3 regions of the Achromobacter sp. Root565 genome follow, and region 1 is predicted to be linked to each of the others. Evidence: predicted binding sites of a transcription regulator. Region 1 holds the regulator's gene; each other region holds the start of a gene.
What was found. The regulator LexA, encoded in region 1, represses DNA repair genes until DNA is damaged. The targets are predictions, from matches to a motif close to ACTGTATNNNNATACAGT.
Positions count from the first base shown of each region.

Region 2: the regulator LexA is predicted to act here: its motif matches at 847-864, upstream of recA (recombinase RecA).
Region 3: the regulator LexA is predicted to act here: its motif matches at 1,649-1,666, upstream of ASD71_RS17855 (PA0069 family radical SAM protein).

Region 1 covers NZ_LMGO01000001.1:2,096,076-2,100,653, forward strand. Annotated here, with positions in the region: gene uvrB (excinuclease ABC subunit UvrB) at 1-547, opposite strand, end outside; gene ASD71_RS09365 (amino acid aminotransferase) at 623-1,822, shown strand; gene lexA (transcriptional repressor LexA) at 1,972-2,619, shown strand; gene lon (endopeptidase La) at 2,815-4,578, opposite strand, start outside.
Region 2 covers NZ_LMGO01000005.1:151,253-155,830, forward strand. Annotated here, with positions in the region: gene recA (recombinase RecA) at 1-765, opposite strand, end outside; gene ASD71_RS17350 (response regulator transcription factor) at 991-1,680, shown strand; gene ASD71_RS17355 (sensor histidine kinase) at 1,793-3,169, shown strand; gene ASD71_RS17360 (MFS transporter) at 3,364-4,578, shown strand, end outside.
Region 3 covers NZ_LMGO01000005.1:249,670-254,247, reverse strand. Annotated here, with positions in the region: gene cysD (sulfate adenylyltransferase subunit CysD) at 1-120, shown strand, start outside; gene ASD71_RS17860 (sulfate adenylyltransferase subunit 1) at 163-1,461, shown strand; gene ASD71_RS17855 (PA0069 family radical SAM protein) at 1,674-3,119, shown strand; gene ASD71_RS17850 (hypothetical protein) at 3,196-3,723, shown strand; gene ASD71_RS17845 (DMT family transporter) at 3,741-4,578, opposite strand, start outside.

The DNA.
Region 1 (4,578 bases):
GGATCAGCACCATCGCGTGATAGTCGCCGGGGTTACCGATACCGTAGATGCACGACACCGTGCCCACGATGATCGTGTCGCGCCGCTCGAGCAGGCTCTTGGTGGCCGACAGCCGCATCTGCTCGATGTGTTCGTTGATGGACGAGTCCTTCTCAATGAACAGGTCGCGCGTCGGCACGTAGGCCTCGGGCTGGTAATAATCGTAGTAAGAAACGAAATACTCCACCGCGTTCTTCGGGAAGAACTCGCGCATTTCGGCGTAGAGCTGCGCGGCCAATGTCTTATTGGGTGCAAGGACCAGCGCCGGGCGGCCCATGCGCGCGATGACGTTGGCCATGGTGTAAGTTTTGCCTGACCCGGTCACGCCCAGAAGCGTCTGGTACATGAGACCGTCTTCGACACCCTGGGTCAGCCCTGCGATGGCCGTGGGCTGGTCCCCCGCCGGCGGATAGGGTTGATAGAGATGAAACGGGCTGTCAGGGAAATCGACGAATCCCGGACCTGCGGCGGGAGCCCCCGCGCTTGGATCTATTGCGCTCTTAGGCATGCTAGACTGTTCCAGGGTAAACCCCCCATTATCCACAGCACTTCGTACTGCGTCCACCCACCTCATCAGAGTCCCATGAGCACCCTATTCGATTCCGTCGAGCTCGCGCCGCGCGACCCCATTCTTGGCCTGAACGAACAATACAACGCGGACACCCGCCCCGGTAAAGTGAACCTGGGTGTGGGCGTGTATTACGATGATCAGGGACGGATCCCGCTCCTGGGCGCAGTGCGCAAGGCTGAAACCGCCCGCATCGAGGCCGCTGCTGCTCGCGGCTACCTGCCGATCGAAGGCATCGCCGGCTACAACGCCGGTGCGCAAGCGCTGCTGCTGGGCAAGGATTCCGCGCTGGCCGCCGCCGGCCGTGTGCTGACCACGCAGGCACTGGGCGGCACCGGCGCCCTGAAGATTGGCGCCGATTTCCTGCACCAGTTGCTGCCGGGCTCCAAGGTTCTGATCAGCAATCCCAGCTGGGAAAACCACCGCGCCCTGTTCGAGCGCGCCGGTTTTGAAGTCGGCACCTATGCCTATTACGACGCCACCACCCGCGGGCTGAACTTCGAAGCCATGCTGGCCGACCTCAAGGCCGCGCCCGCCAAGACCGTCGTTGTGCTGCACGCTTGCTGCCACAACCCCACCGGCGCCGATCCCACCCCCGATCAGTGGAAGCAAATTGCCGCTGTCGTGAAGGACAACAACCTGGTCCCGTTCCTGGACATCGCCTACCAAGGGTTTGGCGACGGCTTGACGGAAGACGCCTCGGTCGTGCGCCTGTTCGCCGACCTGGACATGACCATGTTCATCAGCTCGTCGTTCTCGAAGTCGTTCTCGCTGTATGGCGAGCGCGTTGGCGCACTGACTGTCGTGGCCGGCAGCAAGGACGAAGCCACCCGCGTGCTGAGCCAGCTCAAGCGCGTCATCCGCACCAATTATTCCAACCCGCCGACGCACGGCGGCACGGTCGTCTCCACGGTGCTGAACACGCCCGAGCTGTTCGCCCTCTGGGAAGAAGAACTGGCCGGCATGCGCGATCGCATCCGCCTGATGCGCGCGCAGCTGGTCGACAAGATCAAAGAGCACGGCGGCAAGCAGGACTTCAGCTTCGTGCTGAAGCAGCGCGGCATGTTCTCGTATTCGGGTCTGTCCGCCGCTCAGGTGGACCGGCTGCGCGAAGAACACGGCGTCTACGCCGTGTCCAGCGGCCGCATCTGCGTGGCCGCGCTGAACAGCGGCAACATCGACAAGGTCGCAGCCGGCATCGCGGCCGTGCTGTAAATCGCCAGGCGGCGCCGCGCCGTCTTCAACCAAAAACGGGACCTGCGGGTCCCGTTTTTGTTGGCCTCGCGACCGGCTTGCTTTTTTACGCTGCGTCCCCCAGAATGGCGCTGTATATATGTACAGTCCGCTCGCAACGGATCATCGCCATGGCCAGCAAACTCACGGATCGCCAACAACAAATCCTGGACCTCATCAGGCAAACGGTCACGCGCACCGGCTTTCCGCCGACGCGTGCCGAAATCGCCCAGGCCCTGGGTTTCCGCTCCCCCAACGCCGCCGAAGACCATCTCAAGGCGTTGGCTCGCAAGGGCGCCATCGAACTCACGGCCGGCGCCTCGCGCGGCATCCGCTTGAAGGACGCCACCACACCGGTCCAGTCCTCGCTTCCCATCCCCGCCCTCGCCCAGCTCCTATTGCCGCTCGTCGGCCGCGTTGCGGCAGGCAGCCCGATTCTTGCAGCCGAGCACGTTGAACGCGAAGTCGGCGTAGACCCTAGCCTCTTTGCACAGGCGCCCGATTATCTGCTCAAGGTGCGCGGCATGAGCATGCGCGACGCAGGCATCCTCGAAGGCGACCTGCTCGCTGTCAAAAAGGCATCTGAAGCCCGCAATGGCCAGATCGTGGTGGCTCGTATTGGCGACGATGTCACGGTCAAGCGCCTTCAGCGCCAGAACGGCCACATCGAGCTGCTGCCCGAAAATCCCGACTTCGAAACCATCGTGGTCAAGGCCGATCAGGAATTTGCGCTCGAAGGCATTGCAGTGGGCCTCATCCGCACCCAGGCGCTGCACTAGGCCGGGCTCGGCCTATGTAAAGTCGGGCCGCCATCATGCGGCCTGCGCCCCGCCCCTTGCAGGGGGGCCCAAGCTCAAAAAACAAAACCCCGCTCATGTGAGCGGGGTTTTTTGCTTTCGGGGCGTTCGCAACACTTGCGCCACCCCTGGGCTTCGGACGCCCTCTTTCGAGAGCGTCCTGCGTTCAAGACGCCATTAGTGCTTCATGACCGGGTCGGTCGAGCCGGGTTCAGCCGGCTTGGCAACCAGGGCATCCTTGACGGATTCTTCCTCGGCCAACGGCTCCGGCAGACGTTCCAGGGCCAGTTCAAGCACCTTGTCGATCCAACGCACCGGCACGATCTCAAGGTGGTTCTTGACGTTGTCCGGAATCTCCGCCAAATCCTTGACGTTTTCTTCCGGGATCAGAACCGTCTTGATACCACCGCGGTGAGCCGCGAGCAGCTTTTCCTTCAGGCCGCCGATGGGCAGCACTTCGCCGCGCAGCGTGATCTCGCCCGTCATGGCGACATCTGCGCGCACCGGGATGCGCGACAGCGCCGACACCATGGCCGTGGTGATCGCGATACCCGCGGACGGACCGTCCTTGGGCGTCGCGCCTTCCGGCACGTGCACGTGCATGTCGTGCTTTTCAAACACGCTGTCGGCAAAGCCCAGGCGGCGAGCCCGCGAACGCACGACGGTGCGCGCTGCCTCGACCGATTCCTTCATCACGTCGCCGAGCGAACCCGTGCGCTGGATGACGCCCTTGCCGGGCATGTCCGCGACTTCAATCGTCAGCAGGTCGCCGCCGACTTCCGTCCACGCCAGGCCGGTCACCTGACCAGTCTGGTTTTCCTTCTCGGCCATGCCAAAGGCGTAGCGGCGCACACCCAGGAAATCGCTGAGGTTGTCGGCCGTGACGTTGACCGCCTTGACCTCGAGCGTCTTGCCCTCGGCCTTGGCGCGATCGCTTTGGGTCAGCAACTGCTTGATGACCTTGCGGCAGATCTTGCCCACTTCGCGTTCGAGCGCACGGACACCGGCTTCGCGGGTGTAATAGCGCACGATGTCGCGCAGCGCGCTGTCGTCGACCGTCAGCTCGGTCTCCTTCACGCCGTTGTTCTTCATCAGCTTGGGCAGCAGATGGTCGCGGGCGATGTGGATCTTTTCTTCCTCGGTGTAACCCGACAGGCGGATCACTTCCATACGGTCCAGCAGGGCCGGCGGGATGTTCAGCGTGTTGCTGGTGGCCACGAACATGACGTCGGACAGATCGAAGTCGACCTCGATGTAGTGGTCCTGGAACGTGTGGTTCTGTTCCGGATCCAGCACTTCGAGCAGGGCCGACGAGGGATCGCCGCGGAAATCCATGCCCAGCTTGTCGATTTCATCAAGCAGGAACAGCGGATTGCGCACGCCGACCTTCGACATGTTCTGCACGATCTTGCCGGGCATCGAGCCGATGTACGTGCGACGGTGGCCGCGGATCTCGGCTTCGTCACGCACGCCGCCCAGGGCCATGCGCACGAACTTGCGGTTCGTTGCCTTGGCGATCGACTGGCCAAGCGAGGTCTTGCCGACGCCCGGAGGGCCAACCAGGCACAGGATCGGCGCCTTCACCTTGTCCACGCGCTGTTGCACGGCAAGATATTCGAGGATCCGTTCCTTGACCTTTTCCAGACCGTAGTGGTCGTTGTCCAGCACCGTTTCGGCGTTGCTGATCGAGTTGTTGATCTTGCTCTTCTTTCTCCAGGGGAGATTGATGAGCGTGTCGATGTAGTTGCGCACCACGGTGGCTTCGGCCGACATGGGCGACATGAGCTTGAGCTTCTTGAGCTCGGCATCGGCCTTCTTGCGTGCCTCTTTGGGCATGTGGGCAGCGATGATCTTCTTTTCAAGCTCTTCGATGTCCGCGCCCTCTTCGCCTTCGCCCAACTCTTTCTGAATGGCCTTGACCTGCTCATTCAGGTAGTAGTC
Region 2 (4,578 bases), on a different contig from region 1:
GACGACCTTGACGCGGGTTTCGTTGCCGACGACCTCGTCGCCCTTCTTGATGGAGCCGATGCGGCGGATGTCCAGGCGCACGGACGCGTAGAACTTGAGCGCGTTGCCGCCAGTGGTGGTTTCGGGGTTGCCGAACATGACGCCGATCTTCATCCGGATCTGGTTGATGAAGATGACCATGCAGTTGGTCTTCTTGATGGTGGCGGTCAGCTTGCGCAGCGCCTGGCTCATCAGGCGGGCCTGCAGGCCGGGCAGCGAATCGCCCATTTCGCCTTCGATTTCGGCCTTGGGAACCAGGGCGGCCACGGAGTCGACGACGATCAGGTCGACCGAACCCGAGCGCACCAGCGCGTCCGTGATTTCCAGTGCCTGTTCGCCGGTGTCCGGCTGCGAGATCAGCAGGTCGGCCAGGTTGACGCCCAGCTTGGAGGCGTACTGCACGTCCAGAGCGTGTTCCGCGTCGACGAAGGCGCAGGTGCCGCCCACCTTTTGCATTTCAGCGACGACCTGCAGCGTGAGCGTGGTCTTGCCCGACGATTCCGGACCGTAGATTTCAACGACGCGGCCGCGCGGCAAACCGCCGACGCCCAGTGCGATATCCAGACCGAGCGAGCCCGTGGAAACCACCTGAATGTCATGCGAGACCTCGTTGTCGCCGTAGCGCATGATCGAGCCCTTGCCGAACTGCTTTTCGATCTGCGAGAGTGCGGCGGCAAGCGCCTTGGCTTTTTCCGAAGCGGCGGCCTTGGTGGTTTTGTCGTCCATGAGGAGTCCTGTCTGTAACGTATCTGGAAGTCGGAAAACTGCGGGTCTGGCAATGAGGATCAGATTATGGCATCGGATTGTACTGGACAAATAACCAGTGTGCCAGTTCTTTGCACGTATACCCTGAGTGGCAAGCCCGGCGGCGTATGACAGAATCCGGAGCGATCCCGGTATTTTGCCCTTTTTCCGCCCCCGGGCCGGTGTGTTTCTTCCTAGCAGCAGCCCATGCGTATCCTGATTGCCGAAGACGACAGCATCCTGGCCGACGGCCTGTCCCGCTCGTTGCGCCACAACGGCTATGCCGTGGATGCCGTGCGCGACGGGCTTTCCGCCGATTCCGCGCTGGCCGCCCAGGCTTTCGACCTACTCATCCTGGATCTCGGCCTGCCGCAACTGGCCGGCCTGGAAGTGCTGCGCCGCCTGCGTGCCCGCAATTCCGCCCTGCCCGTTCTCATCCTGACCGCCGCCGACAGCATCGAACAGCGCGTCAAGGGCCTGGACCTGGGCGCCGACGACTACATGGCCAAGCCCTTCGCGCTGTCCGAACTCGAAGCCCGAGTGCGGGCGCTGACGCGGCGCGGCGCGGGCGGCGGCGCCACGATGCTCAAGCACGGCAAGCTGCTGTTTGACCAGACCGGCCGCGTCGCCATCGTCGACGACCAGACGCTGGATCTGTCGGCCCGCGAAGTCAGCCTGCTCGAGATCCTGCTGACCCGCAGCGGACGCATGGTCAGCAAGACCCAACTCGTGGATCACCTGTGCGAATGGGGCGAGGAAGTCAGCACCAACGCCATCGAGGTCTACGTGCATCGCCTGCGCAAAAAGCTGGAGCCCAGCGGCGTGAAGATCGTCACCGTGCGTGGCCTGGGCTACTGTCTTGAGCGGGACCAGGGTGCGGCGTACCTCGCAAGCTGAGCCCTCCCCAGAGCCGCTCAACCAGGAAGCCCTGGACATCATGCAAGCCGGGTCCAAGGGCCCGAGCTTCGCGCCGCCCCAGCGCTCGCTGCTGGGCGAGATTCTGGACTGGATGCTGGCGCCGCTGTTCCTGCTGTGGCCCATGAGCGTCGCCATCACCTACGTGGTGGCGCAGAACATCGCCAACGTGCCTTACGACCGGGCGCTGGCCAACAACCTGCATGTGCTGACGCGTCAGGTCCACGCGCAGGATGGCCGCGCGGTGCTGAAGATGACCGATGCCGCGCGCGACGTGCTGCGCGCCGACGAAACCGACAGCGTGTTCTGGCTGGCGCTGGGCAGCCGCGGCGAGTACCTGGGCGGCGACCGCGCGCTGCCACTGCCCGCCACGGTGGGCCAGCCCCGCCCCGGCGAGGTCCAGTACGAGGACGACACGCTGCGGGGCTTCGGTATCCGGCTGGCCTTCACCTGGGTGGATCTGCACCTGCCCGGCACGCAGCCGGCGCTGTTCATCGTGGCCGAGACCGTGGAAAAGCGCACGCAGCTCGCCAACGACATCATCAAGGGCGTGATCATTCCGCAGTTCGTGGTGCTGCCCATCGCCGTGCTGCTCGTCTGGTTCGGCCTGTCGCGCGGCGTGGCGCCCTTGAATGCGCTGCAGCAGCGGCTGCGCGCGCGGCGGCCCGACGACCTCTCTCCCATCGACGAGCGCGCCGCGCCGTCCGAAATCGCGCCGCTGGTCGCGGCCATGAACGACCTGCTGGACCGCCTGTCCGCCAACGTGCAGGCGCAGCGCCGGTTCGTGGCCGATGCCGCGCACCAGTTGAAGACCCCGCTGGCCGGGTTGCGCACACAGGCCGAACTGGCGCTGCGCGACGCCAGTCCCGAGGAAATGCAATCCAGCCTGCGCCAGCTCGTGACTGGTTCTGAGCGCGCGACGCGGCTCGTCAACCAGTTGCTGCTCCTGGCCCGCGCCGAGAACCCCAGCGCCATCGGGCTGACGCGCACGGACATCAACGCGATCGCGTACGAGCAGACCATGCACTGGGTGCCGTTGGCGCTGTCGCTCAGCACGGATTTGGGTTTTGAAGGGTCGGATACGCCCGTCGAGATCAACGGCAATCCCCTGCTGCTGGCCGAATTGCTGAACAACCTGGTCGACAACGCGCTGCGCTACACCCCGCGCGGCGGCCACATCACCGTGCGCGTGTTGCAGGCGGACGGCCAGGGCGTGCTGGAAGTCGAGGACTCGGGACCAGGCATTGCGCCCGAGGAGCGCGAACGTGTGTTCGACCGCTTCTACCGCGTGCTCGGCACGACGTCCGATGGCAGCGGACTGGGCCTGGCCATCGTGCGCGAAATCACACAGAAGCATCAGGCAAGCGTCGAGATCGGCGACCATCCCACCGAACACTCCAGCCTGCCCGGCACGCGCATCCGCGTCGTTTTTCCCCTCTATACGCCTGCGCCAGAGGCATCGGACAGCTAAGGACTATCCCTAGCACTCCCCTGTGAAATTACTATTTGTTTCAATTTTAAGATTCGAGTAAGGGTCACGTCAGAACCTCGTCAGCCTCGGCCCCCAATGTGGCGATAGCTCGATGTCGGTCTCGCCGGCGGAGGGTCAAGCACGGCGGAAAACCGCCGGCCTAAAAACGAGGAGACATCATGAGCACAACTACCATGGCAGGCCGCGGTCCATCCGCGGATCCGCGTCCGATGACCAAGGAGGAGCGCAAGGTCATCTTCGCGTCTTCACTCGGCACGGTGTTCGAGTGGTATGACTTTTACCTGTACGGCTCGCTCGCAGCCATCATTGCCCAACACTTTTTCTCCGGCGTGAACCCGACCGCGGGCTTCATCTTCGCGCTGCTGGCCTTCGCGGCCGGTTTCGCGGTGCGGCCGTTCGGCGCGCTGGTGTTCGGCCGTCTGGGTGACCTGGTCGGACGCAAATACACCTTCCTGGTCACGATCGTGATCATGGGCCTGTCCACGTTCCTCGTCGGCATCCTGCCCAGCTACGCCAGCATCGGCCTGGCCGCACCCGCCATCCTGATCGTCCTGCGCCTCTTGCAAGGCCTGGCGCTGGGCGGCGAATACGGCGGCGCGGCGACCTACGTTGCCGAACACGCCCCGCACGGCCGCCGCGGCTTCTACACGTCCTGGATTCAAACCACCGCGACGCTGGGCCTGTTCCTGTCGCTGCTGGTCATCCTCGGCATCCGCACGTTCATGGGTGAAGACGAGTTCAAGGCCTGGGGCTGGCGCATTCCGTTCCTGATCTCGGTGGTGCTGCTTGGCATCTCCGTGTGGATCCGCCTGCAACTGAACGAATCCCCCACCTTCAAGCGCATGAAGGAAGAAGGCAAGGGTTCGAAGGCGCCGATCGCCGAATCGTTCGGCCAATGGAAGAACCTGAAGGTCGTGATCCTGGCGCTCCTGGGCCTGACCGCCGGCCAAGCCGTCGTCTGGTACACGGGTCAGTTCTACGCCCTGTTCTTCCTGACGCAAACACTGAAGGTCGACGCCAACACCGCAAACATCCTGATCGCCATTGCGCTGCTGCTGGGCACGCCATTCTTCGTGATCTTCGGCGCACTGTCGGACAAGATCGGCCGCAAGCCCATCATCATGGCGGGCTGCCTGATTGCCGCGGCGACCTACTTCCCGATCTTCCAGGGCCTCACGCACTTCGCCAACCCGGCGCTTGAAAAGGCGCAAGCCACCGCCCCGGTCACGGTGATCGCGGATCCGAGCACGTGCTCGTTCCAGTTCAACCCCGTGGGCACGGCGTCGTTCACCAGCTCTTGCGACGTGATCAAGTCGTTCATGGCCCGCAACTCGGTGAACTACCGCAACGAAGCCGCCCCGGCGGGTTCGATGGCCCGCGTCAAGATC
Region 3 (4,578 bases), on a different contig from region 1:
ACCATGGCCATCATCGCCGAGACCGCCGTGACGGACATCACGGAGCGCGGCGCCACGCGCATGGACGACCAGACTTCCGAGGCCTCGATGGAGCGCCGCAAGAAGGAAGGCTATTTCTGAATGAGATGACGCGTCGGCGCATGCCGGCGTCTGGGGAACTACATGAACGCACTGAACGATTCCTTTCTTTCCGGCGCCGACACCGGCGTGCTGCGCCTGATCACGGCCGGCTCCGTCGACGATGGCAAATCCACGCTGATCGGCCGCCTGCTGTATGACAGCAAGGGCGTCTTCGCCGACCAGCTGGACGCGATTTCACGCGCCAAGCACAAGCGCGTGGCGGGCGACGGCATCGACTTTTCGCTCTTGACCGACGGCCTGGAAGCCGAGCGGGAGCAGGGCATCACCATCGACGTCGCCTACCGCTACTTCTCGACGCCTTCGCGCAAGTTCATCATTGCCGACGCGCCGGGCCACGAGCAGTACACGCGCAACATGGTGACCGGCGCGTCCACCGCGGACGTCGCCGTCATCCTGATCGACGCGACTCGCGCCGCCGACGGCAAGCTGCTGCCGCAGACCAAGCGGCACAGCACCATCGCGCGCCTCTTGGGCATCCGCCACATCGTGGTCGCGGTGAACAAGATGGACCTGGTGGATTGGGACCGCGCGGTGTTCGAACGCATCCGCGACGCCTATGCGGACCTGGCGGTCAAGCTGGGCATTCCCCACTTCGACGCGTTGCCGTTGTCGGCGCTGAGCGGCGACAACGTCGTCACGCTGTCCGGCAAGACGCCCTGGTACGAAGGGCAGCCGCTGCTTGCGCTGCTGGAATCGCTGGACCTGTCGGGCGACGGCCGCACCTTGCCGCTGCGCTTTCCGGTGCAATGGGTGTCGCGCCATGGCGGCGATCGCGCGGACGATTTTCGCGGCTATGCCGGCCGTGTTGCCAGTGGCGTGCTGCGCCCCGGCGACGAAGTGACGGTGCAGCCGTCGGGCGTGACGGCGGTGGTGCAGGAGGTGCGCGCCTTTGATCGTGCGCTCGATGAAGCTGTGGCCGGCGATTCGATCACGTTGGTGCTGGACCGCGATGTCGACGTGTCGCGCGGCGACGTGATCGTGCACACCGCCGCGCCGGCGCAGGTGTCGCGCGAGTTCGAAGCCGAGCTGTGCTGGCTGGATGCGCAGGCGTTGAATCCCGCGCGCAAATATCTGCTGAAGTCGGGCACGCGGCTTACGTCGGCGAAGGTGCGTGCCGTGTTATCGCATCGGGATATTCATGAACTGCAGGAGGTCGAGAACACCGAAGGCACGCTGCGCATGAACGACATCGGCCGCGTCACGCTGACGACTCGCGAGTCGTTGGCGGTTGATCGTTATGACGATGTGGCGGCGACCGGCGCGTTCATTTTGATCGACGAAACCACGCATCAGACCGCTGCGGCGGGGATGCTGCGGTAAACCGCAACACAGGTGAAAAAACGGGCCCCTGGGGCTCGTTTTTCTATGTTGTTTTTCGTCCAAACCCAATGCTGGTGCGGGTTTCCGGGCCATCTCGCAAGATGAAATCGAATTGTTCAGACGATGTCTTCTTCTTGCGGTAAAGTTGGGCTGTCTTACGAAAAGGCTTTTGGTGCTTGTCAAAACCACTGTGTTTTTGTACAGTAGTTTTTATGGCACGCACCGATCATTCTTTTCCCGCCGGTTCTGGGTCCCCGGCTGCCGCCCCCGCCGCCTTGCGCGGTCGGGGTGCGGTTACTAATGTTCGGCATCGCTTTCAGCGCGATGACCGCGTGCAGGTCGACGACGGCTGGTCAGCTTCCGGCCTGCCTGCCGACTTTGTTGAGTCCGTCCCCGATTCAGCCTTTGACGGTTCAGCCCCCGACGCCTCAGCCTCGCAGACTGCAGGCCCCGCTGGCCGCGCCACCGTCATTCCCATCCTGCCCGACACGCGCTCCGCGCCGCCCGCACCCAAGACCACGGTCACGGCGGAAGAGGCGCGCAAGATCCTGTCGCGCAACGATTCGCCGGATATCCCTTTTGACGTTGCCGCCAACCCGTACCGCGGGTGCGAGCACGGTTGCGTGTACTGCTATGCCCGGCCCACGCATTCCTACCTGGGCTATTCGCCGGGGCTGGATTTCGAAACGCGCCTGGTGGCCAAGGCCAATGCCGTGGAAGCCCTGCGCGCGGAACTTGCCCGTCCCGGCTACAAGCCGTCGCCCATCAATATCGGCTCGGCCACCGACGCCTATCAGCCCATCGAGCGCGACTGGCGCCTCACGCGCGGCATGCTCGAACTCGCGCTCGAAACCCGCCATCCGGTCACCATCGTCACCAAGAACGCGCTGGTCGCCCGCGACCTGGACTTGCTGGCAGCCCTGGCGCAGCAGAACCTCGTGGTGGTCTACATCAGCATCACCACGCTGGACGCCGGCATGGCCCGCACGCTCGAACCCCGCGCCGCTGCGCCGTGGCGCCGCCTGGAAGCGGTGCGCAGCCTGACCGACGCCGGCGTGCCGGTGGGCGTGCTGGTGGCGCCGGTCATCCCGTTCATCAACGACGAGTCCATGGAGCACATCCTCCAAGAGGCCAAGGCGGCTGGCGCCCATTACGCCAGTTACACGGTCCTGCGCCTGCCCTGGGAGGTCAAGACCCTGTTCGAGGACTGGCTCAACGCTCATTACCCGGACCGCGCGCAACGTGTCCTGCACCGCATCGAAGACCTGCGCAACGGCCGCCGCAACGATCCCAACTTCGGGTCGCGCATGCGCGGCACGGGCATCTGGGCCGACCTGCTGCGCCAGCGCTTTACGGTTGCCACGCGCAAGCTGGGGCTTAACCGTACGCGCCTGTCACTCGATTGCAGCCGGTTTGTACCGCCTGCGGGTACCGGCGCGTCGGCGTCCCTGTTCGATGGCGCGGCGCCGGGTGGCGAGGCTACGGGCAATGCGGTCAGCTCCGGCAACGCCGCTACCGATTTTCAATCCCCGGTTGATGCGAAAGCGTCTTCAGGGGTCCCTTTTCCTGGTGGTTTGCCTGCGGTCAGCGGCGCATACGGGCGCGGTGCGCGCCAGTTGCGCGCCATGGCGGCTGGCCAATTGTCTTTGTTCGATTGACCGCAGGCCGCAGTTGCCTCGGGTGCATGCCAGGGCGAATCGCCCCGGCGCTGGAACGTTTATCCAAGGAGTTCCCATGAACACCGCTGATTTTTCCGTCCTGCCGGATGAGCTCGTCGTTTCCCTGAATCCGCTGCGCCGCGGCGCCAGCCGCGCTCGGGCCTTCTGCGCCCGCCTGGCAGGCATGGCCATGCCCTGGAACGGCACGATATCCGGCCAGCCCGCGCGGGCCACACGCATGCCAGCCCGCTGGCCATTCCCGCCGGCGCCCACGCCCGAGGAAGTGTCGGGCGGCGCCCGGGGGGCTGGCGTAGCAGTGGGCGGTGGTGTGCCCGACGCTGGCGCAACCGTAGCCGGCGCACCGGCGGCTGACGTACCTGCAGCCGGCTCCCTCGCGGCGCTCCCCGTTGCGGGCGCATCCGCCGTCTCCCCGGCGGCGTCTGCCGCTGCGGTGGCGCGTGATCACAGCATCGGAGACGCCAAGGCGCAGCCGGTGGCAAACCAGCTCACGATGAAAGCCATGATCACGGACGTGGTGCTGGTGTTGGCCTGGGGCGCGATGATCCCCGGCCTGATGTGGTTGGGCGTGGCCGGCGGCTTCTGATGGCCGCGGCGCGGGGTTCAGCTCGATCCCAGCAGGATCACGCCCGCCAGAATGGACACGCAACCGGCCAGACGCCCCACGCCCACTTTTTCCCGCAGCAGGAACATGCCGGCCAGGGTGCCGAGCATCATGGACATTTCCCGGGCAGGCGCCACCAGGCTTAGCGGCGCGCCGTTGCGCAGCGCATACAGCACCAGGATGTACCCCAGCGGCGACAAAAAACCCACGGCCAGCGCCAAGTGCCAATGTCCTCGCATGGATTCCCACGATTGCGTAGGGCGGCGCAGCATGTGCGGGGTCATCATGGCGGTGCGGGTGACACAGGTAAACCAATCGAACAGCACCGGACTGATCAGCAGCACTTTCACGCCGTACGCGTCCACCACCGTATAGGCCGCGATGAACAGGCCGATCACCACGCCCCAGCGCACGCCGATCCATGCCTGCGCCTGCTTGAAGATGGCCAGCCGTCCTTGGGTGGCGATCAGCAGCACCCCCGCCACGACGCACAACATGCCGACGATGCCGGTGCTGGTGGCGGGTTCGCCCAGCAGCAGGAAGGCGCCCGTCGTGGAAAGCAGGGGGCCAGTGCCCCGGGCGATCGGGTACACCACGGACAGGTCAGCCACCTGATAGCCTCGCTGGAGGCACAGGCTGTAGCCCAGATGCAACAGGCTGGACGTCAGGATCGCGCCGACAACCGGCCAGGTCCAGTTCATGCCGTCGTGCATCAACACCCAGATCACCCACGGCGCATACAGCACCGAGGCGCAGAGCCCGTAGGCAAACACGAACGGTGCGCCCACCATGGCCGCGCGCTTGGCAAGGAGGTTCCACGTGGCGTGGGCCATTGCC